One region of the Solibacillus ferritrahens genome, then DNA from elsewhere that is predicted to be linked to it. Evidence: predicted binding sites of a transcription regulator. Region 1 holds the regulator's gene; each other region holds the start of a gene.
What was found. Region 1 encodes LexA, which represses DNA repair genes until DNA is damaged. Its sites were predicted from a motif close to CGAACATATGTTCG; they were not measured.
Positions count from the first base shown of each region.

Region 2: the regulator LexA is predicted to act here: its motif matches at 4,055-4,068, upstream of SNE38_RS05625 (Y-family DNA polymerase).
Region 3: the regulator LexA is predicted to act here: its motif matches at 3,336-3,349, upstream of parE (DNA topoisomerase IV subunit B).

Region 1 covers NZ_JAXCLE010000007.1:13-8,562, forward strand. The annotation lists gene SNE38_RS08460 (YneB family resolvase-like protein) at 200-856, opposite strand; gene yneA (cell division suppressor protein YneA) at 843-1,190, opposite strand; gene lexA (transcriptional repressor LexA) at 1,352-1,975, shown strand; gene SNE38_RS08475 (gamma-glutamyl-gamma-aminobutyrate hydrolase family protein) at 2,062-2,757, opposite strand; gene SNE38_RS08480 (5' nucleotidase, NT5C type) at 2,879-3,424, opposite strand; gene SNE38_RS08485 (DNA alkylation repair protein) at 3,503-4,210, opposite strand; gene SNE38_RS08490 (hydrolase) at 4,212-4,850, opposite strand; gene SNE38_RS08495 (gamma-type small acid-soluble spore protein) at 4,982-5,386, shown strand; gene glnA (type I glutamate--ammonia ligase) at 5,482-6,816, opposite strand; gene SNE38_RS08505 (MerR family transcriptional regulator) at 6,880-7,263, opposite strand; gene SNE38_RS08510 (methionine gamma-lyase family protein) at 7,480-8,550, opposite strand, start outside.
Region 2 covers NZ_JAXCLE010000004.1:64,882-73,431, reverse strand. The annotation lists gene trpA (tryptophan synthase subunit alpha) at 1-549, shown strand, start outside; gene SNE38_RS05645 (sulfate permease) at 616-849, shown strand; partial or broken gene SNE38_RS05640 (AMP-binding enzyme) at 913-1,151, opposite strand; gene SNE38_RS05635 (L-threonine 3-dehydrogenase) at 1,226-2,176, opposite strand; gene SNE38_RS05630 (YolD-like family protein) at 2,448-2,768, opposite strand; gene SNE38_RS05625 (Y-family DNA polymerase) at 2,782-4,035, opposite strand; gene SNE38_RS05620 (carbon-nitrogen family hydrolase) at 4,468-5,259, opposite strand; gene SNE38_RS05615 (pyridoxal phosphate-dependent aminotransferase) at 5,417-6,598, shown strand; gene SNE38_RS05610 (glycine C-acetyltransferase) at 6,839-8,029, opposite strand; gene SNE38_RS05605 (YczE/YyaS/YitT family protein) at 8,088-8,550, opposite strand, start outside.
Region 3 covers NZ_JAXCLE010000012.1:23,477-32,026, forward strand. The annotation lists gene metA (homoserine O-acetyltransferase MetA) at 1-394, shown strand, start outside; gene SNE38_RS12555 (ABC transporter ATP-binding protein) at 431-1,201, opposite strand; gene SNE38_RS12560 (YczE/YyaS/YitT family protein) at 1,326-1,952, opposite strand; gene SNE38_RS12565 (HesB/YadR/YfhF family protein) at 2,062-2,352, opposite strand; gene plsY (glycerol-3-phosphate 1-O-acyltransferase PlsY) at 2,460-3,062, opposite strand; gene parE (DNA topoisomerase IV subunit B) at 3,372-5,360, shown strand; gene parC (DNA topoisomerase IV subunit A) at 5,357-7,786, shown strand; gene SNE38_RS12585 (hypothetical protein) at 8,012-8,152, opposite strand; gene SNE38_RS12590 (hypothetical protein) at 8,263-8,550, opposite strand, start outside.

The DNA of each region.
Region 1 (8,550 bases):
TTCCCTCGAAGAGGAGAACTTTTACAGAACTTCGGGACCTAATTTGATAAAAGAAATGACAAAAGGCATCGAGAGACGAGCTCTCGATGCCTTTTGTCGACAATCTGAAGCCATGTTCGAATGACATGGCTTCTGTTTTTTAAACTATTTGTTTTTTTATTTTCTTTATTTGCTGTTGAGATATTTAAATGGCATGTGACTACTTTTTTAGTTGTTCTATATATTCAATATATCGTCTATGTACTGTTGCTTTACTGATTGGTATACCCAATCCTGATAACGTAGTGGCAATTTCAGCAAACGTTAAGCCTTTTTGACGAAGCTGTACAATTTCTTCTACCGGCACTTCTTTTCGTTCACGCCCTTCAATATTTCCACGGTTTTTTAAATTATTTTGGGGTTGATATCCATTTTCTACTGCTCGACGCATTCCTCGACGAATTTTTGCATTATGCATACGGCGCTGATACTCTTCAACTACAGCCAATATTTCGAGTAGCATCGTATCCATCTCGTTTAATACTACAGGACCAGCATCATTCAATGTATAAACAGTCGCCTCGTATTTTTGTAAAAGATGGAGAACTGCCATTCTTGCATTCCCTCGTCCTAAACGTGTTTCGTCTTGTACAAATAATACTTTGATTTTATATTCTCTCATATAATCGAGCATATCCAGTAAACCATCACGTTCCACGTCATAGCCACTATGTTGATCCGTAAAAATCTCTACTTCTTTAAAACCGAATGTTACAGCATATTTCGTCAGTTCTTCCTGTTGACGCAGCAACGATGTTTCCTGCGCACTTTTTTCGGTACTGACACGGCAATAAATAACTGCTTTAGTTTTTGTCATTATTATCTCTCGCTACCTTAATTGTCGACACATCGGAGGAGTCATTCAACTGGACAATATATTGTGCTTCCTTTTCAACTGGCACCACCAATATTTGCCCTGAAACAACTTTTCCATCTCGTAGGCCGTTTTCTTTTTTCACTTCGTTAATCCAATCATGCGTTGCCATTTTACCACGATAATGTTCCGCAAGCGACCATAAAGTATCCCCTTGTCCGATAGATACTTGTTCGTATAATTCTATATTATCGTCTTTATGGAAGATTAATACTAATAACACAATAGAGAACATTAGAAACATTGATGTAAAGCTATTTAATTTGATTTTTTTCATAAGAAAAACCCCTCTTTCGAATATATGTTCGGAATGTTTGTTCTCATAATAATACGAACATATGTTTTTGTCAATCGTTTTTTCGAACTTATGTTTGCATTCGTGTTCGCATACTGCTATACTTACACTAAGAAAAATAGCATGATAAAGAGGTGAGTTAGTTGACACAAAAAATTTCCAAACGACAAGAAGCTATTCTAACTTTTATAAAAGAGGAAGTTCGTTCAAAAGGCTATCCGCCATCAGTTCGTGAAATTGGAGAGGCTGTAGGCTTAGCTTCTAGCTCAACTGTCCACGGGCATTTAGCTCGATTAGAGAGTAAAGGGCTTATACGTCGCGATCCTACTAAACCGCGTGCCATTGAAATTTTGGATCAAGAAGAGCTATCAATAGCTAAACAAGGTGTAATTCACGTACCATTAATCGGTAAAGTTACAGCTGGTTTACCTATCTCGGCCATTGAAGATATCCAAGAATATTTCCCGTTACCCGATGCATATGGTTCATCAGAAGATGAATTATTTATGCTTGAAATAATGGGTGAATCAATGATTGAAGCCGGCATATTAAATGGGGATTACGTTATTGTCAAGAAAACTTCCACTGCGAGCAATGGAGAAATCGTCGTTGCAATGACCGAAGAAGATGAAGCGACTGTCAAGCGTTTCTATAAAGAAAAAACTCATTTCCGCTTACAGCCTGAAAACAGTTCGATGGAGCCAATCATTGTTAATCAAGTATCTATTTTAGGAAAAGTAGTTGGGCTATATCGAAATATTCATTAATTAAGAAGCTTGCCATTCTAATAGAATCGGCAGGCTTTTTCTATTTCAAACAAAAAAGACCCAGCCGAAATCGACTGGATTTTCCTCTACTTTTTACATGCATTTATAAAACTGCTAAATAAACGTTGCGCATAAACATCACCATTTGGCGCCAACTCTTCAGGGTGCCACTGAACAGCAACACAATAAGGATGGGATTCGTGTTCGATTCCCTCAATAATACCATCTTTTGCAACAGCCGATGTGACTAGCCCTTTCCCCAGCTTACCTACTGATTGGTGATGGAAAGTGTTTACACGAAAAGATGCTTCACCAAAAATCTCTTTAAATCTTTGTGTTTTCACATCCACAGTATGGGCTAATTCTCCGCGCTTGGATGGTTGCTTATGTTGGACTATATTTTCCACCTGTGATGGAATATCCTGAATGATCGTCCCCCCAAAGGCTATATTCATAATCTGCTGTCCTCGGCAGATGCCTAGAATGGGTATTTGTCTTTTAAATGCTTCATTCATTAGCAAAAGATCGCTATCATCACGCTTTCGCACTACGCTCCCAATATTAGGGTGTGGCTCTTCATTAAATATTAATGGGTCAATATCCGCACCACCAATCAATACAAGGCCATCAACAATAGCCAATAGAGCCTCTACATTTTCTGCTGTCGCATTCGGTATACAAATCGGAATGCCACCTGCTTGTTCTATTGATGTTAAATAGACATTATTAATATCCATTTTTTTATCAAAGTCATACATCGTTAACCCAATAATCGGCTTCATTCCTTCTATCCCCTTAAAGTTAAAAGATAATTCAAATAATTTAAATTATACTATTATATCGCCTTAGATGACTACAAAAATTTATAAAAAAAGGGATTGCTTAAATGCAATCCCTTTACGATTAAACAATTTCGAGTTGTTTTAAAAAATATTGCTTAATTTCTTTCCAATTATGAACGCGTGTATATCCTTCTTCCGCCGTATTGTATGGCATTGAATACAATAGTCCTGTTCCTTTAAATGACGCAAGCTGCCTTGGATTGTCGTCAATTAAATAATCGGTATGTATAACCGCTTTATTCCCGCAAAATACAATATTTTGTGTTTTAATGAATGGTAAATGTTTGATTAGCCAATCATATTTGGCAGTAAATGATCCTGGTACATCCATTGCAGCAGTAGCTATAAAAATTTCATAATGCTCCTGAAGCTCCTGAATGACTTCAATTGCATCTTCATCTAGTAACGCCAAATCGCGGAAGTAATCTGGCTCATTTAATAGTGCAAACAGTTTCTTTGCATCTTCACGTGGTAAATCACGCTGTGTAGTCAACAAAAATTCTTCTTCCGTAAAGGAAGTACCGAAATTCTCATTGTAAGTAATACGTAACTTTGAATAAAAGTCAGCTAATACTTGGTCCATATCAATTGCAATACTTTTTTTCATGTAATTGGCCTCCTTGGAATTTCCTAATTTTAGTTTATACAATTATATTGTGAAATAACAAGGTATTACTCTCTACAATTAACAACGAACATATTTACGTTTAAATCCGATACGCCCTTTTTCAACTTGCTTTACTATTTCTGCATACGCGTGTAATTTTCCGGGCTTTTTTCCTTCACGCTTAATTTCCACTACACCAATATCATTAGCAATTTGCAATGCTTCATTATGTAAAGGCTTAAAAGAAACACCGACAGTCATTACAAAGTTATTCATCGCAACTTGTGTACGTAGCGGTACCAAATTGATATTTTGTTTTACCTGTTTAAGCATTCCCCGCAGTTTCTCAACTGAGAACTCCTCATCTTTTCTATTACCGAGGAGCCAGCAATAACAATGCCAGCCAGCAGACATTTTCAACTCGTCTCCACTTGCAATCCATTTATCACTTACTTGTTGGGCAATATCGGATTCTGCTAATGTAACTGCAACCACATAATCAGATATCATATAAAAATAAGCCTGGTCCATCCATCGATTATAATCTGCTTCCGACATTGCTTTTGAATCGGCGATGATTCCTGCAAAGTACATTGCATCATAGTTACCCGTTGCATATAATTGTTCTGCAAGTTCATGGTTTATTTTTATTTGCTTAACATATGGTTTCATCGATCCAATCGTTACACCAAATACTGGCTCCTTGGCCCCGTTTGACATATATATTTTTTTTGTACGTTCTTTTCCTAATGTTTCTAATTCCTGTATTACAGTATTGAAATCCATATTAGTATCCTTTCTGAATTGATAAGTTGTTCTTACTCGATTGTTTTAATAATAAAATACTCTTCTCTATTGAAGTTTCAATATAGCCGACTATTTGCTCCATTGTAAATACAGTAAGCGGTATTTTGAGTATTTCTGTATCATATTGCAGGTCACTTAAAATACTAGGAATAAATGCAGTTACTTCCTCATGGGAAACCTCCTGCAAATAACATATTTCAAAGGGCTCTTTCAATAATGCAGAAAGCTGTTCATTCAAATGATAGTGCTCAACTAATTGTGCATTTAAAATTTTAAAATCGTTATGATAAACATTCAACAGTTCGGGCTTTGCTTCCAAACGATTTTTTAACCAAGGGATGAAAAATCCCTGCAACCATAAATCATCGGCAATTAAATGTACATAATAACCATTGATATAGTTTTTTGAAACCTCATTTTTATACTTTTTATAAAATGCTTCGTAATTAATTGTTCTAGTAAACCTTTGTAGCTCTCCACTGTAAAAATGTGATGCGTCTTTAGCCATTATGGCTGCATCTGCTGCAATTCCACCTATTATAAATGTTGCTTGATCTTGTATGTTTAATGCCTCTGCCACTTTATAAGCAATAATAGCATGCATAATTCTTGAGCCCATAAGTACCTCCATTATAGTATGTAATTTTAAATTCAATTTAACAGATAAAAATCCCTTTTATTAAAAAGTTAAAATATACCACAGCATAATAAAGCAACCTCTGAACAGAATAAATTCAGGAGGTGATATTCATGAAAAACAACAAAAACATGAATACTGAATTTGGAATGGAAACAGACGTTAACAAGGTTATTAAGCAAAACCAGCAGGCTGAAGCCAAAAAGCAGCAAGCTTCTGGTTTATACGCTAATAACGGTTTACAAAAAAATCCAAGTTCAAAGAACGCGGAATTTGGTATGGAGACCGATGTGAACCAAGTTAAAAAGCAAAACCAACAAGCTGAAGCTAAAAAGCAGCAAGCTTCTGGTATTTTTGCAAATAGTGGTTTACAAAAGAAACTAAGTTCAATGAACGCGGAGTTTGGAATGGAAACAGATGTAAGCCAAGTTAAAAAGCAAAATCAACAAGCTGAAGCCAAAAAGCAGCAAGCTTCTGGATTATTTGCTAAAATTCGTTCCCAAAACGGTAATAAATAATCGAATATCATCCCCAAACCGGCAATTTTTATTGCCGGTTTTTTTCATTAACAAAGAAAAAAAGCGTTGGAGCTTAGTGCCCCAACGCTTTCTTCTTAGTACATTTTCATATATTGATCACGTTCCCACTGGTGGACAGTTGAACGGTACATATCAAACTCAATTTCTTTTGCTTCTTTAAAGTTTGCATAAATGTGGTTGCCTAATGCTTTTTGCACAACCTCGTCTTTTGCAAGTAATGTTAACGCGTCGTCTAAAGCTGCTGGTAAATTATCGATGCCGTTTGCTTTACGCTCTTCTTCGTTCATTACATAAATGTTACGGTTAATTGCTGGTGGTGGAGTTAACTTTCTACGAATACCTTCTAAACCAGCCTCTAAAATAACTGCCATCGCTAAATATGGGTTTGCAGATGGATCCACTGAACGAACTTCTATACGTGTTGAAACTCCACGAGAAGAAGGAATACGGATAAGCGGTGAACGGTTTTGCGCTGACCATGCTACATAACATGGCGCTTCATAACCTGGTACTAAACGTTTATATGAGTTAACTGTTGGGTTTGTAATTGCTGTAAAGCCTTGTACGTGCTCCAGAATCCCCGCCATAAATTGCATCGCCGATTCAGATAGGCCTAATTCAGTAGACTCATCATAAAAGGCATTTTCTTTTCCTTTAAATAAAGAAACGTTAAAGTGCATTCCTGATCCGGCTTCACCGAATAAAGGTTTTGGCATGAATGTAGCATGTAAGCCATGCTTACGGGCAATTGTTTTAACAACTAACTTGAATGTTTGAATATTGTCACAAGCCGTAATTGCATCTGCATATTTAAAGTCGATTTCATGTTGGCCAGGTGCAACTTCATGATGTGAAGCTTCAATTTCAAAGCCCATTTCTTCTAACTCTAAAACGATGTCACGACGGCAATTTTCGCCAAGATCTGTAGGTGCTAAATCGAAGTAGCCACCATGGTCATTTACTTCTAAACTTGGTTCACCTTTTGAATCTAATTTAAATAAGAAAAATTCTGGTTCAGGACCTAAGTTGAAGTTTGTAAATCCTAACTCTTCCATTTCTTTTAATACACGCTTTAAGTTGTTGCGTGGATCACCAGCAAATGGCGTACCGTTTGGATTATAAATATCACAGATGAATCGCGCTACTTTCCCTTTTTCGGCAGTCCATGGGAAGATCATAAATGAATCGTAATCTGGGTATAAGTACATATCCGATTCTTCAATACGTACGAAACCTTCGATTGAAGAGCCATCAAACATCATTTTGTTATCCAATGCTTTATCTAGTTGGCTTACTGGAATTTCTACGTTTTTGATTGTGCCTAAAATGTCTGTAAATTGTAAACGAATGAATTTTACTTGTTCTTCTTGTACGAGTTTCTTAATGTCTTCTTTTGTGTATTTACCCACTAAATTCCACACTCCTAAAATTGTTCAGTAAACGATTCTTACCAAAGTTATATAATTTACACGCTATTGATAAAAGCGTGATAAATCCCCTTGTCGAAGAGATGTTTTTTGCATGCGTTGTGCTTGACGCATTTCTTCACGCAAAATTTTACGTAAATCTGAATCTGAAATAACCTCTTTACTCGCCTGCTGGATCGCTGGATCATTTTTCATGTCAAATACTTTTTTTATACCTGCCATGTTAATACCCTGTTCAAGCATATCCTTAATTTCCAATAAGATATCGACATCATTTAATGAAAACATCCGACGATTACCTTCTGTACGGTGTGGCTGAATTAAATCATGCTCTTCGTAATAACGAATTTGTCTGGCTGTTAGATCCGTTAATTGCATGACGATACTTATCGATAATAGTGGCATTGAACGTCGAATTTCACTACTCATTTAATTCACCTCCCTTACCGCTATATTACGACTTGTTACGTTCATTGTCAATTATATGTTAGAAAAACTGACATACAGTGTTTAAGTTAGCATTTTATATACTGTTTCTAGAGAGGTGATGAGCAAATAATGAACTGACAATATACTATTACCCTTTTTTGTCAACTTTATAACAAACAAAAAAATCGCCCGTTAAATTGGACGATTTTTTACAAATTAAGTTAGTCTTTGTACAGCAGCACAAATCGCATATTTAACATGTTCATAAGTTAAGCCACCTTGTACAAAAGCTGTATATGGAGGACGAATCGGACCATCCGCTGTCAATTCAATGCTTGACCCTTGAACGAAAGTTCCTGCTGCCATAATTACGTCATCTTCATATCCAGGCATATACGCAGGTTCTGGTGCGAAATGAGCATTGATTGGCGATGCTGCCTGAATTTCACGACAAAACGCTACCATTTGTTCAGGAGTACGGAATGCTACTGACTGAATTAAATCTGTACGTACATCCGTGTAATGAGGGGAGGTCGTCATACCGATTTCTTCAAGCATTGCCGATGTAAAAATCGCGCCTTTTAAACTTTGCGCGACTATATGAGGTGCCATGAAAAAACCTTGATAAAAATCTGCTAACGTATTCAACGATGCACCAGCTTCTGCACCAATCCCTGGGGATGTCATACGGTATGCGCATTTTTCCACTAAATCTGCACGCCCTGCAATATAACCTCCTATTTTCGCAAAGCCACCGCCAGGATTTTTAATTAAAGAACCCGCCATTAAATCGACGCCTACTTCCGTTGGTTCGAGCAATTCAACAAATTCACCATAGCAATTATCAACAAATATAACTGCATTTGGTGCAATTTCACGAATTTTTAATACCATCTGGGAAATTTGTTCAATTGTAAAGGATGGTCGTGTGGCATAACCTTTTGAGCGTTGAATTGCAATCATCTTTGTATTTTCATTAACTGCATTTTTCACACCTTCCCAATCGATTTCCTTATTTCCGATTAAATCAACATGAGAATAGCCAATCTTAAAATCCTTTAATGATCCTGTATCCTTTTCACCACCGTCGACGATTGATTGAAGTGTATCGTAAGGCTTCCCTGTAATATAAAGAAGTTCATCACCCGGACGCAGAATGCCAAATAGACTTAATGTAATTGCATGTGTACCGGATATAATTTGAGGACGCACAATCGCCGCTTCCGCTCCAAAAGTTTCCGCATATACACGCTCTAAATTGTCGCGACCTTCATCATCATAGCCATA
Region 2 (8,550 bases), on a different contig from region 1:
AGAAAAGTGTTGGCAGAGTTAACAAGCTTTTCACAGGAAATTCATATCCCGCTAGTTGTAATGACTTATTTAAACCCAATTTTGGCATATGGTATTGAAGACTTTGCAAAGGATGCAAAGCTTGGTGGTGTGCAAGGGCTAATCGTACCGGATATGCCGTTTGAGGAAAGTGCTTTACTCCATACTGCATTAAAGGAACATGGCATTGCGCTTGTTCAGCTCGTTTCATTAACGAGTCCTGTTGAGCGAATAAAAAAATTGGCCGCAGCGAGTGAAGGATTTATTTATGCCGTAACAGTCAATGGAATTACTGGCGAACGTGTGAGCTTTGCAACAGAACTTGCTGGGCATTTCGCGAATTTGAAAGCAGCAAGCAACATCCCAGTTTTAGCAGGCTTCGGCATTTCAACAATTGAACATGTGAAAAGCTTTGGGGACATTGCAGATGGAGTGATTGTCGGCAGTAAAATTGTTACTGCACTAGTTGAGCAAGACTGGGCAACGATTGAAGCGCTAGTGCAGGCGACGAAAAAAGCTACGATAAATTAGTCTACTTTCTCTTTCCTTCCTGTGGTATCGTTTACTTATTAAGTAGTAGCGGATGGAGGCCAATGAATGAGTGTAAAGGATTTTTTTGCTGGGATATTTTTCATCGCACTTGCAGGTTATTTTACGTATGTTTTAGTCGACAATATGTCATTACTCTTTATTGAGAGTACGACAGTTTGGCAATATTTTGTTGCATTCTTTCGTGTAGCGCTTATTATTTTCCTTTTCAACCTAGGACTTTCCTTAATGAAACGCTTCTTCACAGGTGGAAAAGCAACAAAAAATGGGAACGCTCGTTAACTCGAAGCGTTCCCATTTTTTCTGCAATTCTGTATTACACTTGGAGCTGTGGATAAATTTCATTCACATTTTCGCGTAGCGTAGCTTTGCTTTTAAGAACTTCCCTACAGAAGTTTTCGGAATTTCTGTTAGGAATACGATATCATCCGGTAACCACCATTTTGCAAATTGTCCTTCCAGAAATGCAGTCAGTTCTTCTTTTAATACGACACATGCCAGTGGTCGCTCCTGCCATTTAGCATGTGGAATTGCGATTACAGCTGCTCAAATACCGCTTCATGGGACATAAGTGCATTTTCTAGTACTTATATAAAAAAGCGAGTGAACTGTTTTCCAACAGCCACACTCGCTTCACTAATCAATTGCGTTAAAGAAATCAAACCGCGTTTTGTGCTAATCGTACTTTTAGTTTCTCCAGCATATCAACCGTCATTTTCTCTAAATCATAGCTTGCTTTAAAACCCCATTCTTCAATTGCAGCTGATGAATCAATAGCATTTGGCCAGCTGTCCGCAATTGCCTGACGTACCGGATCTACATCATAATCCATTGTGAAGCTTGGAATATGCTTTTGAATTTCCGCTGCAATCTGCGACGGCTCAAAGCTCATCGCTGAAATATTAAACGCATTGCGATGTATAAGCTTCGCCGGGTCTGCTTCCATTAAATCAACTATTGCCTGTAGTGCATCCGGCATATACATCATATCCATATACGTACCTTCTGCAATATAAGATGTGTAACGACCTTCTGCAATCGCCTTATAATAAATATCGACCGCATAATCCGTTGTTCCCCCACCTGGTGGCGTTACATACGAAATTAACCCTGGGAACCGGACTCCACGCGTATCCAGTCTATAGCGTGTATAGTAATAATCACATAATAATTCGCCCGCTACCTTGTTTACTCCGTACATTGTAGTTGGACGCTGTAATGTATCTTGTGGTGTATTGTCCTTTGGCGTAGAAGGACCGAATGCGCCGATTGAGCTTGGCGTGAAAAACTGCATATCGAGCTCACGTGCTACTTCAAGTGCATTCATTAAACCGCCCATATTTAAATTCCATGCGAAAACTGGATTTTTTTCTGCTGTTGCTGATAGTAGTGCAGCCATATGAATCATCGTATCTGCGCCAAAATCATGTGCGAGCGCATGCATGCGTTTCCCATCTGTTACATCCAATACTTCAAATGGACCTTCATGCTGATCAATTTTCCGAATATCTGTTGCCAATACATTGTCAACGCCATACGTATGACGTAATTTCTCTACTAATTCCGAACCAATTTGACCTAAAGCGCCGGTCACCATAATTTTTTTCACGATGAAGCCTCCCTATCCTTTAAAAGACGAATCCACCCCTAAATATTGCTGAACTCTATCTATTATTTTTTATTCACTAAAAACAATTGTCCTTAAGGAAAGTACAATCATCTACAATGAAAACTTGATGTTCAAAGATTTCCATGAAATTGATTATAGGGTGTTCTTTTGTAAAAAACAATATTTTTTGAATATTCTTTTTCAGCGATACATTTGTACGTGTACAAAATCCGCATGGAGAAATGCCTGCTAGATAGATATAGTGGGAATTTTAATCATCCAATATCGCTTCATAAATATTATGAAATAGAATTTTTCGGTTGTCTGTTAGCTTCACATATTGTTCGTGTACATTTACTTTTTGAATAATACCTGTAATTGTATAAATGCCTGTTTGCTCCCATACTTTCAATTGGATGGGGCTAGCTTCTGAATAGGCTCTCTGTAAATTTTCATTAATTTGTTCCAATTGAGCTTCATCCAATTCAGGCTGTATCACCAGTGCGTCCTCTTCCTGCCATTCACGCAATAACTTTACATGCTCGGGTAACATCATCGCGGTCCATTTAATCACACCTCTATCTTTGTTCATCGCGTTCACTCCCTTATTGTTTATGTCCGCCTACTAATGTCGACCGTGCAAGTGCTGTACCCGCATCTGTATAGGAAACAGCACGTAATAAGGCAGTCGTTCCGTATTTTGTACGTAAACGGTCCATCGTTTCCCCGAGCTTACGGTTACGCCACCTCTTCTCATCAAATAAGCTGAGCTGCATTGAATATTCACTTTCGATGTTACTTAATGTAATCGTAATTTTGCGTGCTGGGCGTTCTGCGTAAAATTCGTCGAGTAATTGTTTGCATACTTCAAAAATCTTCAATGTATCATTTGTCGGCTCATCGATTGTGCGCGAACGATGGAATCCACCTCCGAAGGCATCTTTACTATAGCTAAGCCCCAATGATATCGTTCGTCCGATTTTCTTTGCTTCCCTTGCACGCCTTGCTACGTCTTCGCACATTTCAAGCAGTACGACTAAAATTTCCTTTCGGCTGCGGTAATCACGCATGAGCATTTGCCCCTTTCCGAAGCTGATTTGCCCCTGCAGGATTGGTGCACCAACAGTCGAGTGATCAATTCCCCATGCATGATAATAGAGCTGATTACCCAACACTCCAAAGCGCTTTTCCAGTAGGGATAAATCGGTATGCGCTAAATCATAAACAGAGTAAATACCCATATGATTCAGCGTTTTTTCTGTACGACGACCAATTCCCCACATTGTAGATAGCGGCATTATCGGCCATAATTTTTCCGCTACATCATTATATGTCCATTTCGCAAATCCCGTTTTCTTTGCTTCAATATCCAGCGCCAGCTTTGCCATGAGCATATTTGGTCCAAAACCGACTGCACATGGAATGTCAAATTGGTTGTAAATAAGTTGTTGAATATACTGCGCCGTTTCTTCAGGAGGTCCCCATAATTTTTCTGTGCCTGTCAAATCGATAAAGCTTTCATCAACGCTATATACATGAATGGCCTCTTTTGGAACGAAATTGTTGAACAAACGTGTAATTTCCATCGACATACGAATAAAGAGTGACATTCGTGGCTCAAATAGACGAATGTCCGGATGTGGCGGGATTTCATACAAACGTGAACCGGTAAGAATATTAAAGCGCTTTTTCATCGGTGGTGATGCAGCAAGTACGACGCTTCCCTTTTGCTGAAAATTACCGACAATTGCAATTGGCACTTCCATCACATTTAAATTTTCTAACGATGCGATACAGCTCGCGTAAAAGCTACGCATATCAATACATATAATCGAGCGTTCTGGTGCATTTTCATACATGAAGCTCATCTCCTTAAAGAGAACGTTTGTTCTTATATTAAAATGAGACATGTGAGATGGCAAGTGGTAAGTAATGGGGAACTTTGTGGAAGGGTAATTTTATTTCGCCAAGTATTTTATGTTTTTCGCCAAATTTGAGTTCTTAATAGTCAAACTAGCGGATATTATAGCAACTTTTTACGGTGGGAAATTTTATTCGCCTCTTATAAGGTTATATTCGTCAACTGTAGCTACTTAATCGCCACCTTCACTTACTTAATCGTCAATGGGTTTTACATATTCGTCACTTAAGTACGGATAACCGTCACTTTCAATTTTAATAGACAATTTAATTTTTTATTCGCCACTTGATGCAACTTAATCTCCACTCTCTATTTTTTAGGTGAAACATAAAAAAAGCGTACCCATATCCACCTGGTACGCTTCAAAAATTTATTCTTTTATCACTTTCTCATAAAGAGCAGGGCGTCTATCTTCGTAAACTGGGATTCGTCCGCGCACTTCATCAACATTTGAAAAATCAACATCAATAATTGCGAGCTCTTCATCTTCTGCACCTGTCCAAAGAACCTCACCCCATGGACCGATAATCATCGATTGCCCGTTGAAATTTTCTACTTTGCGCGCGATGCGATTTACCGCAATGACGAAGCACTGATTTTCAATGGCACGAGCCTGCAATAAAATTTTCCAATGATCAATACGTGGAGTTGGCCATTGTGCCGGGACAAATAATACCTTTGCACCGTCCAATGCATGGGAACGCAACCATTCCGGGAAACGTATGTCATAACAAATGACACCACCAGCCTCCAGCTCATCTAATGCAAAGCGGTTCATCTCATTGCCTGACTCTAAATACAAATGCTCATCCATTAAACGGAATAAATGTGCTTTACTATACTCGCCAACTAATTCGCCAACACGATTGTATGTGTACATCGTATTATAAAACTTGTCGTCACGTTTTACCGACACGGAACCACCGACAATATGTACTGCCAATTCCTTTGCTAACCCACTTAAAAATGATTTCGTACGTTCACCGTTGACATCAGAAAGCTCACCTAATTTTTCAAGTGCATAACCTGTATTCCACATTTCCGGCAATACGATGATTTCTGCACCACCTGCTGCCGCTTCACGAATAAACTTCTCCGCACGCTCATAGTTTTCATCTACTTTTCCAAAACCTACATTTAGTTGGATACAGCCGATTTTCATAAACAGCACCGCCCTTAAATAAATTACCTACGAAATATAGTTTTCGCATACTTACCTTCTATTGTAACATTCCAATTCAAGTTATCAAAATCTTCACTTTACTTAAACCTAGAAAAGTACTAAGATTAATTTTAATATTTTTAAAGGATGATGAATAATGGAATTTTCAAAAAAGCTACAACAGCTTCCTCCACAATTTTTTGCAGCACTTTTGAATAAGGTGAATGCTGCAGTGGCTGAAGGTCGTGATGTCATTAATTTAGGTCAGGGTAATCCAGACCAGCCAACACCAGCACATATTGTTGAAGCATTGCAGATGGCAGCAACTGATCCGCAAACACATAAATATTCCCCATTTCGCGGTATTGCGGAATTAAAACAAGCGGCAGCTGATTTTTATAAGCGGGAGTATAATGTGGAGATTGATCCGCATACAGAAGTTGCAATACTTGGCGGGACAAAGATTGGTCTAGTCGAACTTCCGCTTGCGCTATTGAATCCTGGGGACTACATGCTTCTTCCAGACCCTGGCTATCCTGATTATTTGTCGGGAGTCGCGCTTGCCGAAGTTAAGTTCGATACAATGCCATTGAAAGCAGAAAGTCAGTTTTTACCGGACTATGGTGACCTGGCTGATGAAGTAAAGCAACGTGCCAAGCTAATGTATTTAAACTACCCGAACAACCCTACTGGCGGTGTTGCAACAAAGGAATTTTTTGAGCAAACCGTTCAGATGGCAAAGGAAAACCATATCGCTGTTGCACATGACTTTGCCTATGGTGCAATTGGTTTTGATGGAGAGCGTCCTCCAAGCTTTTTGCAGGCTCCTGGTGCAAAGGAAGTTGGCATTGAGCTCTATACTTTGTCGAAGTCGTATAATATGGCGGGATGGCGTATTGGATTTGCTGTAGGAAATGCGAAAATGGTGGAAGCAATTAATATTATTCAAGATCATCTATTTTGCAGTCAGTTTCCAGCAATTCAGCATGCAGCAGCCATTGCACTGAATGAAGAGCAAACTTGTGTGGAAGAAGTGCGAGATTTATATGAACGAAGACGAAATGTCCTTGTTGAAGAAGCTCAAAAAATTGGCTGGCACATTACGGCACCAAAAGGCTCATTTTTTGCCTGGCTTCCTGTCCCTACACCGTATACGAGCGAGCAATTTGCCGACCTTTTACTAGAAAAAGCGGATATTGCTGTTGCTGCGGGAAATGGATTTGGTGAGTATGGGGAGGGCTATATTCGTGTCGGGCTACTCGTGGATGAAGAGCGTTTGCACGAAGCCATGCAGCGGGTGGCGAAGCTTGGACTTTTTACAGAAATGCTGTCCAAGTAAACAAGCACTGCCGTTTAAAAATGTCAAAATTGACTTACAAAGAAGAACACGGTGTTTATTCGCCAAATAAAAATTATATTATCCACTTTTTTAACAATAATAGCCATTTAGATAAGCTTAATCGCCAATTTCAATCGAATAATCGCCACTCTCACTTACTTAATGGACACTTCCTCCTGGATATTCGCCAATTTCACAAAAAGCCCGGCACTATATGTATAATAGTGCCGGGCATTATTTTTACTTAATCACTTCTAATTCACGGCCAACCTTTTCGTAAATGGCCAATGCTTCATCCAGCATTTCTTTCGTATGTGCTGCTGTTGGCATATTGCGTACACGACCTGTCCCTTTTTGTACTGTTGGGAACACGATTGCTTTTGCGTAAACGCCTTCCTCAAGTAAACGCTTTGAGAACTGCTGCGTTAGCTTTTCTTCACCAATAATACATGGTGTAATCGGTGTTTCGGATTCTCCAATATTAAAGCCAAGTTTTGCTAAGCCGTCTTTTAAATATTGACCGTTTTCCCAAAGCTTGTCATGCAGCTCTGTTGATTCCATAATCATCTCCACTGCACGAGTAATTGCTGCTACATCCCCTGGTGGTAAAGCGGTAGAGAATAAAAACGGACGAGAACGGACTTTTAACCAATCAATCAAGTTTTTCTTCCCTGCTACATAGCCGCCAACAACACCAATTGCTTTTGACAATGTACCGATTTGGAAGTCGATATCGTGTTGCAGACCGAAATGCTTTACTGTTCCGGCACCTTTACCTGTAACGCCTGAACCGTGTGCATCGTCTACATACGTAATCAAATCAAATTCTTTTGCAATTTCCACGATTTCTGGAAGCTTGGCAATATCGCCGTCCATCGAGAATACACCATCTGTAATAACCATTACTTTATTGTAAAGGCCTGATTCCTTTGCATCTTTTGCTTTTGCGCGTAAATCATCCATATCCGCATGGGCAAATGGAATAATTTTCGCCTTTGATAAACGGCAGCCATCAATGATCGAAGCATGGTTTAATGCATCCGATAAAATCGCATCATTTTTATCCATTACAGCAGAAATTGCCGCCATATTACAATTGAAACCTGATTGATAGCTAATTGCTGCTTCTGTACCTTTAAATTTCGCTAATGTTTCTTCAAGTTTTACGTGTAAATCGAGTGTGCCGTTAATTGTACGAACTGCACCAGCACCGACACCGTATGTAGCGATTGTGTCTTGTGCGATCTTCTTCAGCTCATCATTTGTTGCCAAGCCTAAATAGTTGTTCGATGATAAGTTAATCAACTGCTTGCCTGCCACTTGAATGATCGGGCCGTTTGCTCCTTCTACCGGATCGATTTCATTGTATAAACCTTGTGCTTGTAATGCCAGTAAATTTTCATCTAAAAAGGTATTTAATACGTTTGACATGCGCGTTCATCCTTTCGATTTCTATTTCCACTTTATTTTAGCATATAGGGAAATTTTTTTATGTAAGTGGCTCTCCGATTATTTCCTCAAGCTTTCTTCTGAAGAAAAAGAGCGATGGCTGAATGACATAGCCGGTGCCGAGCGCTAAAATAACCGTTCCTACACCAACAGGTCCACCAAGTAACCAGCCTGCACTTGTTGCAAATACTTCCATAATCATACGTCCTGTTTTGACAGAATAGCCTTTACTCGCAATAATCATCATAATCGTATCACGAGGACCCTCGCCTAAATTTGGTGCGATATATAATGCACAGCCTATACTCATGACAAAGAATCCCGCCGTAAAATAGACGAGTTCAAGTAAAAATATATTCGCCACAGGTAATAGCCAGTTGAAAAAATCAATAAATGAACCAATCAACAGCATATTTAAAATTGTTGCACGCTTCGGAATTCGCTTTAAATAAAGAGATGTCGCGGTAATAATAAAAAGCCCTGTCAAAATAGACCAAGAACCA
Region 3 (8,550 bases), on a different contig from region 1:
CAGTGATGAATATGTTGCACCTCATTCACGCCATACATCTGTCTCAATAGATGAAGTCCGTGCACACCCAGATTTGCGTCTGCTTAGCTATTCGGACGATGCCGGTGTATTTATCGTCCAATCAAAAAACAATAAGCATATCATGATTACAGGCCATTTAGAGTATGATGCGACGACTCTATCGGACGAATATTTCCGTGATATTGAAAAGGATCCGGAAAATACGGAAGTTCCGATTAATTACTTCCCGAATAATGACCCACAAAATGCACCTAAAAATGTATGGCGTGCCCATTCACATCTGTTATTCTACAACTGGTTAAACTATTACGTATACCAAGAAACACCTTATGAATGGCATTTTGTTGAGGAAAATATCGAATATCACATATAAGAAAAGCCAGCAAGGGAATATCTTGCTGGCTCATTTTTATTTTACTGCAAGCCATGCACGTTCTTGTTCTATTTGTAAACTTACTTCACGGCCAAAAAAGTCACTCAGCAATTGTTCATTCAATATGACTTCGCGAGTATCTGCAGCTACGCTTTCACCATCTTTCATTAACAGTACATGGCTAAAACAAGGTAAAATCTCTTCTACATGATGCGTTACATAAATAAGTGTAGGACAGTTATCGCACTTGGCTATTTGCTCAATCTTTTGTAGTAAGTTTTCCCGCTCTATAAGGTCAAGTCCGCCACATGGCTCATCTAATATTAATATTTCTGGTTCTGCCATTAAAGCACGTGCAATTTGTACACGTTGACGTTCACCTTGTGATAAATGCTCAAATGATTTATTTGCCAAATGATCACAATGAAACTGTTTCATAAAGGATAGTGCCTGCTCAATCTCCTCGTTGGACACGTCATTAAATAGACGGAGCGCACCGAATTTTCCGCTGAGCACAATTTCGATTGCATTATCCTGCCAGTTGAAGCTATCAATCATTGCATTGCTTGCCCAGCCGATGCGTGTCCGTAGGGTAGGGATATATGTATTGCCGAAAGTTTCACCCAGTACTTGCACTTTACCTTTGTTTGGCCAAATATAGCCGTTGATTACTTTTAACAAGGTTGTTTTTCCTGAACCATTCAAGCCTAAAATGGCCCAATGCTGTCCTTTTTGTACATGCCAGCTTAAATTATTCAAAATTACTTTTTCATTCCGGTATAGTTGGACATTTTCAATCTGTATCATTAAAAAACACCTCCAATTACTACTATGCGGGATTTATTTTAATTACGGAAGTATTTTTTGAATATTGTAACAATTGTTAATAAAAAAAAGAAAGCAAACCTACTATGTTCGCTTTCTTCTCATTTTAAATTACGGCACTTTCTACACCTGCTGCACGGTAAAACAGCTTTTCATTCCATTTTAGGGCCCATTGAACAACCGGTCCTAAGCCGAATGCCATAAATACTGTCCCTATACCAACAGGACCGCCTAAAATGAAGCCTACAACAGCAACTGATACTTCCATTGTCGTACGTGCACGGTTCACGCTCCAGCCTAGGCGACGGACTAATAACAGCATTAAAGTATCACGTGGTCCAACACCGAGGTTAGCCACCATGTACATACCACAACCAATACCTAGTAGCACTATACCTACTACAAACGATAAAGTTTGCTCCAAAAGGTTGTGTGCATTAGGTAGCACATACAAAAAGATATCAATAAAAATCCCCGTTAAAAACATATCTAAATAGGTACCTATTTTTGGTAGTCTTTTTGATAACATAGAGTCAATCGCTAAAATAATTAACCCTATAATGATGGACCAAGCCCCGATTGTTAAACCGAGATTTTTATAAAGTCCTATATGGAGCACGTCCCATGAACCTACACCGATTGTTTGTCCTTTAATCGTTAAGGCAACACCTAGTGACAAAACGATAATCCCTGCGATAAAAAATAGGCAGCGCCAATAAAATCCTTGTTTCACTTTCAATTGTAATCCCTCTTCTTGTAATCAATATCTTTACACATTATATCGATTACAAGGATGAAAAACGGATTTACAATATATTTAAAATATTATAACTTTTTGAAGGCTATTTTTCATATGAATAGCTAAGTTCATCAGTTGTTTCATCGACGTCTACAATTAGATGATGGTTACTAAAAAACCATTCATCGGATTTTTCAATAAAGAAGTGTACATTCTCTATAATGGTTTCAATCCCTATTTCATGGGGCTGCTCACGTGTCATTCCTAACGAAAATCCTTCATGAAAGGGAGATGAGCCCCCATAGCGTGCATAAAAGCGAATATAGTCTCCATGTTCTATTTCCATTTCTTCTTTAAACCATTCGACTGCTTTTTCAGTTAATTTAATTTCCATACAATTCACCTCTATTGTCATTATGCAGGAAATGAAAAAAACTTACAAAACCCGCGCCTGCTAAAACGAAACAAAAAAGGCTGAAGTATAAACCTTCAGCCTGCATGTTAAAAACCTTTAATTTTTGGTTCAGTTCCATTTTTAATGCGTATAATATTCTCGCGGTGACGATAAAAGATAAAGGAAGCTAAAATTGCTACTAAAATAAAGAGCGCATATTCACCCGTAACAATCCAATTAATCGTTACATAGATGATCGCCACTGCTGATGCAATCATTGAAGTTAAGCTCACCATTTTTGTCGTTTTTAATGAAATGATAAATACAGTAAGTAAAACAAGGAATAATGGCAAATTATAACCTAAGATGATACCAGCACTTGTCGCTACGGCTTTACCGCCACGGAAGCTCGCAAATATCGGGAACATATGCCCCGCTGCTGCAACGATACCAAGAATAAGTGGATGAACAGTACTATCACTGAAAATTGCTAACAGCGGCAATAAAACTGCTGCTGTCCCTTTAAAAATATCAAGTAGCAGTACAGCAATTCCAGGTTTCTTACCTAGAACTCTAAATGTATTCGTAGTGCCTAAATTACCGCTGCCTTGCTTTCGGATATCTGTTTTATAAAAAATTTTCCCTATCCATAATGCAGATGGGATGGAACCGATTAAATAAGCACAAATAATTATTAAAGCGTTGATCAAGAAGTTGTGCTCCTTTCAAATGTCAGAATTATTAGTTGGTACTAATAGTATGTTATGAATATTCTACAATGTTTTTTAATAGAAGGAAAGAGGTATTATTTTTTCGTAATAACAGGATGGAAACAGGGAAAAAGTTACATTTGTTTATCAACTATTAAAGGATAGGCTTTTAAACGTCGGTTTTTGATGATACAATTAGTCTTTGCAAAGCCTAAAAAAGTACGCTCAAACATTGACATCATGCATATTTGAAAGTACGATTAGGTAGTAAATAGAACGTTTGTTTGTATTTTTTGGAGGGGATTGCATTTGGTTAAAAATCAATCGGGTATGTCTTATAATGAAGATGCCATTCAAGTATTAGAAGGTTTAGAAGCCGTACGAAAAAGACCAGGGATGTATATTGGTTCTACAGATAGTCGAGGTCTTCACCACTTAGTGTACGAAATTGTAGATAACGCAGTGGATGAAGCACTTGCTGGATTTGGTAATCATATCATCGTGAAGATTCATGAAGATAATAGTATTAGCGTACGAGACCATGGTCGTGGTATGCCTACAGGTATTCATAAAATGGGTAAGCCAACTCCGGAAATTATTTTTACTGTACTCCATGCAGGTGGTAAATTTGGACAGGGTGGCTACAAAACGAGTGGCGGTTTACACGGTGTAGGTTCATCTGTTGTAAATGCTTTGTCCTCATTTTTAGAAGTAACAATTTACCGTGATGGGCAAATTTATCGCCAACGTTTCGAGCAAGGTGGTAAACCAGCTACATCCCTTGATATGATTGGAAAAACAAAGGAAACAGGTACATTGGTACATTTCCTACCTGATTCAACGATTTTTTCGGCGACAAAGTATAATTATGACACGCTGGCAGAGCGCCTGCGTGAATCAGCATTTTTATTAAAAGGTTTAAAAATTGAGTTAATCGATGAGCGTGTTGATGAACGCGGACAAGGCCAGCATGAAACTTTCTTCTATGAAAATGGTATTGAAGCATTTGTTGCCTACTTGAATGAAGAAAAAGATGTTCTGCATCCTGTTAAATATGTGGAAGGCATACTTCAGGAAATTGAAGTGGAATTTGCCCTGCAATTTAATGACGGTTATTCCGAAACTATCCTGTCGTTCGTAAACAATGTACGTACACGTGATGGCGGAACACATGAAACAGGTGCGAAGTCTGCATTAACACGAGTGTTTAATGAATATGCAAGAAAAATTGGTTTATTAAAAGAAAAAGATAAAAATCTGGAAGGCGTTGACATTCGCGAAGGTTTAACCGCGATTGTTTCAGTGCGTATTCCCGAGAATCTACTACAGTTTGAAGGTCAGACGAAAGGCAAGCTCGGAACATCTGAGGCGCGTTATGTTGTCGATACAGTCGTTTCTGAAAAGTTATTGTATGTATTGGAGGAAAACGCAGAGCTTTCGGCATCTTTAGTTCGAAAGGCGATTCGTGCTCATCAAGTTCGTGAAGCAGCTCGTAAAGCACGTGATGATGCAAGAAACGGTAAAAAGAAAAAATCGAGTACTTTGCTGTCAGGGAAGCTAACGCCTGCACAATCGAAAAATGCGGCGAGAAACGAACTGTATTTAGTAGAGGGTGATTCTGCAGGCGGTTCGGCGAAACAAGGTCGGGATCGTACTTTCCAAGCCATTTTGCCTTTACGCGGTAAAGTTATCAACACTGAAAAGGCAAAGCTGCAGGACATTATGAAAAACGAGGAAATTGCTACGATTATCCATACTATAGGAGCGGGTGTCGGCGCGGATTTCAATGTAGAAGATGCCTGCTACGATAAAGTGGTCATTATGACGGATGCCGATACAGATGGCGCACATATTCAAGTACTTTTACTCACATTTTTCTATCGCTATATGCGTCCATTAATCGAAGCCGGTAAAGTCTACATAGCATTGCCACCATTGTATAAAGTATCTAAAGGGTCTGGGAAGAAGCAGGAGCTTGTATATGCTTGGACAGAGCAGGAGCTTAGTGCCGCTACGAAGAAAATTGGCAAAGGCTACGTTATCCAACGCTATAAAGGTTTAGGTGAGATGAATGCCGACCAGCTTTGGGATACAACGATGAATCCGGAAACGCGTACATTAATTCGCGTAAAAATTGAAGATGGTGCTCGTGCGGAACGTCGTATTACAACATTGATGGGCGATAAAGTTGAGCCCCGACGTAAATGGATTGAATCTAACGTCAACTTCGGCATGGAAGAGGATGCAAGCATTTTAGAAAATGAATTCATCCAGCATGAGGAGGCAAAAGATAAATGAGTTTTGTTGAGAAATTTCAGGATTTACCATTAGAAGAAGTAATGGGTGACCGTTTTGGTCGCTATTCAAAATATATTATTCAAGATCGTGCATTACCTGACACACGCGATGGCTTAAAACCTGTACAACGCCGTATATTATATGCGATGTTCCATGAAGGTAATACTTTTGACAAACCATTCCGTAAATCCGCGAAAACGGTCGGAAATGTAATCGGTAACTACCATCCGCACGGGGATTCTTCTGTGTATGATGCGATGGTCCGAATGAGTCAAGATTGGAAAAGCCGTCACATGTTAATTGAAATGCACGGTAACAACGGGTCGGTCGACGGAGATCCGCCGGCTGCGATGCGTTATACAGAAGCGCGTCTATCAACCATTGCTGCAGAGCTATTGCGTGATATTAATAAAAATACAGTTGAATTCGTACCAAACTTTGATGATCAGGATATGGAACCAACTGTTTTACCATCACGCTTTCCGAATCTGTTGGTTAATGGAGCTACCGGAATATCTGCTGGTTATGCGACAGACATCCCTCCACATAATTTACAAGAAGCTCTCGATGCAGTTTTAATGCGTTTAGACAATAAAAACTGTACAGTCGATGAACTGATGACAGTTATAAAAGGACCTGATTTCCCGACAGGTGGCATTATACAAGGTGTCGATGGTATCAAAAAGGCATTTGAAACAGGGAAAGGAAAAATTATTGTTCGTTCACGCACAGAAATCGAGCAGTTAAAAGGGAATAAAGAGCAAATTATTATTTCTGAAATTCCTTTCGAAGTGAATAAGGCGAACATGATTCGTAAAATGGATGAATTACGTGTGAACGATCGTCGTTTAGATGGTATTTCAGAAATTCGTGATGAATCAGACCGTGATGGAATGCGCATCGTCGTGGAATTAAAAAAAGATGTACAGGCACAAGGTATTTTAAACTTTTTATTAAAATCAACGGATTTACAAGTGTCTTATAATTTTAATATGATTGCCATTCATAATCGCCGTCCGATGATGATGACGTTACCTCTTATGCTTGATGCCTATATTGATCACCAAAAGGAAATTGTACGTCGCAGATCACAATATGATCTAACACGTGCACAAGATCGATTACATATTGTCGAAGGGCTTATGAAGGCATTATCGATTTTAGACGAAGTGATAGAAACAATCCGTGCGTCAAAGGACAAGCGTGATGCAAAAAATAATATTATCGATAAATTCGGCTTTTCGGAAGAGCAGGCAGAAGCAATTGTAAGCCTTCAACTTTACCGTCTAACAAATACGGATATAACACAATTACAAAGCGAGCAAGAAGAATTAAGTGAACTCATCTTAAAATTAACAGCGATTTTGGACGATGAGAAAAAATTAATTCGTGTCATTAAAACTGAGCTAAACGATATTAAAAAGCGTTTTCCATCACCGCGTCTATCAGCTATCGAAGCAGAAATAGAAGAGATTAAAGTGACGCGCGATGTATTGGTTCCAAGTGAGGAAGTTGTCGTAACCGTTACAAAAGATGGTTATGTTAAACGTACAAGTCTTCGTTCGCATAGTGCTTCCAATGGGAAGGATTTCGCAATGAAGGACTCCGATTACTTAATATACGAAGCTAATTTAAATACACAGCATCACTTATTGCTGTTTACGAGTAAAGGTCACTATATTTACCAGCCGGTCCATGAGTTGCCTGATATTCGTTGGAAAGACTTAGGTCAGCATATTTCAAGTATCGTACCAATTGACTCCAATGAGGAAATTATCGAGGTAATTGGAATAGAGACATTTGAGCAGTCGAATGTTTATGTGTTTACAGCTACAAGAGACGGGCAAATTAAACGTTCGGCCCTTACGGATTATGTTGTAACACGTTATTCAAAACCAATTAAAACGATGAACCTTAAAGGTGACGACGAAATGATCTTTGCGCGTCTTGTTACCGAGGAGGAAGAAGTTCTATTATCGACAAATACTAGCTATACGATTCGATTCCCAATGGAAGATTTACCTGTGACAGGTGTAAAAACAGCAGGTGTTAAAGGGATAGTTGTAAAAGAGGGCGAGTATTTAGCTGCTGTCGCTATTTTAGATCCAAAGCAAGAGCAGGAGTTAATTATTGTGACGCAACGCGGTGCTGTTAAGCGAATGCTATTAAATGAGCTCGAGCTTGGCAATCGTGCAAAGCGTGGTGTTGTGATTCTTAAAGAGCTAAAAGCGAATCCACACCGTATTTATACGATTTTAGTTGTAGGTTTTAGAGATACATTTACAATCGAAACAGAAAAAGGTATAGATGAAACAATCCAAGTAACCAATTTAACAAGAGCCGACCGTTATTCCAATGGTTCGCTTCGTATAGATACTGAAGCAGACGGAGCTATTTCACGGGCTTTTGTCAATCAAAAGGTGTAACAGTCGTGTATAATTCAGGTAACATTCACATATGATAAAAGTAATTCATTGACATGTAAGCCAGACTTTCATACAATGAAGTTAGTAAGATTCATGCGTGATGGATCTACAGTAGTACAAGGCGATTGGGTGGCCCCCAATCGCTTTTTTTGTTTTTGCAAGGGGTTTATATTAAAATAAAAAAACACCACTTAGGTGGCTAGTCTAAGTGGTGAAAATACTTTTTTACAGCATCATACGGAAAAAACGATAAATAGTATCGACAAGACGAAATAAGTCTGTCACGTAACGAAAAATGGCGAGTTTTTCGTTACGCTTCTTTTCCGAAGCAGCCTTAGCCTTTTCTTTGCGTGATGGATAAGACACAGTAGTACACCTCCTTTACAAAAGGAGTCAGCTGGATGCTGCTTTCATATTGTACCATGAAATGTTAAATAGGAATCTCTCTTTTTAGACAAAGAGACAATAGAAAAACGTCAAAGGCTGAGGAAGATTTCTTCAGCTTTCGACGTTTTTTTTATCGTTAACGATTTTACATAAGTCCATTTAGCGTACGGTCGTAAAAGAATATTATTTTGCTTTAATGCGCCGAATGAAAATGAAGAGTAATCTTCTTCTACTATGAATTGAAATACAAACTGCTGTTCATCATCTGTTCCCGTGAATTGGACGACGTGTTGCCCAGCGCGGGCAGTGAAGTATTCCCAATAAGTCGTTTCATAATGCGTATCAAACACTTCAGAAATTGATGCATTCTCTTTATA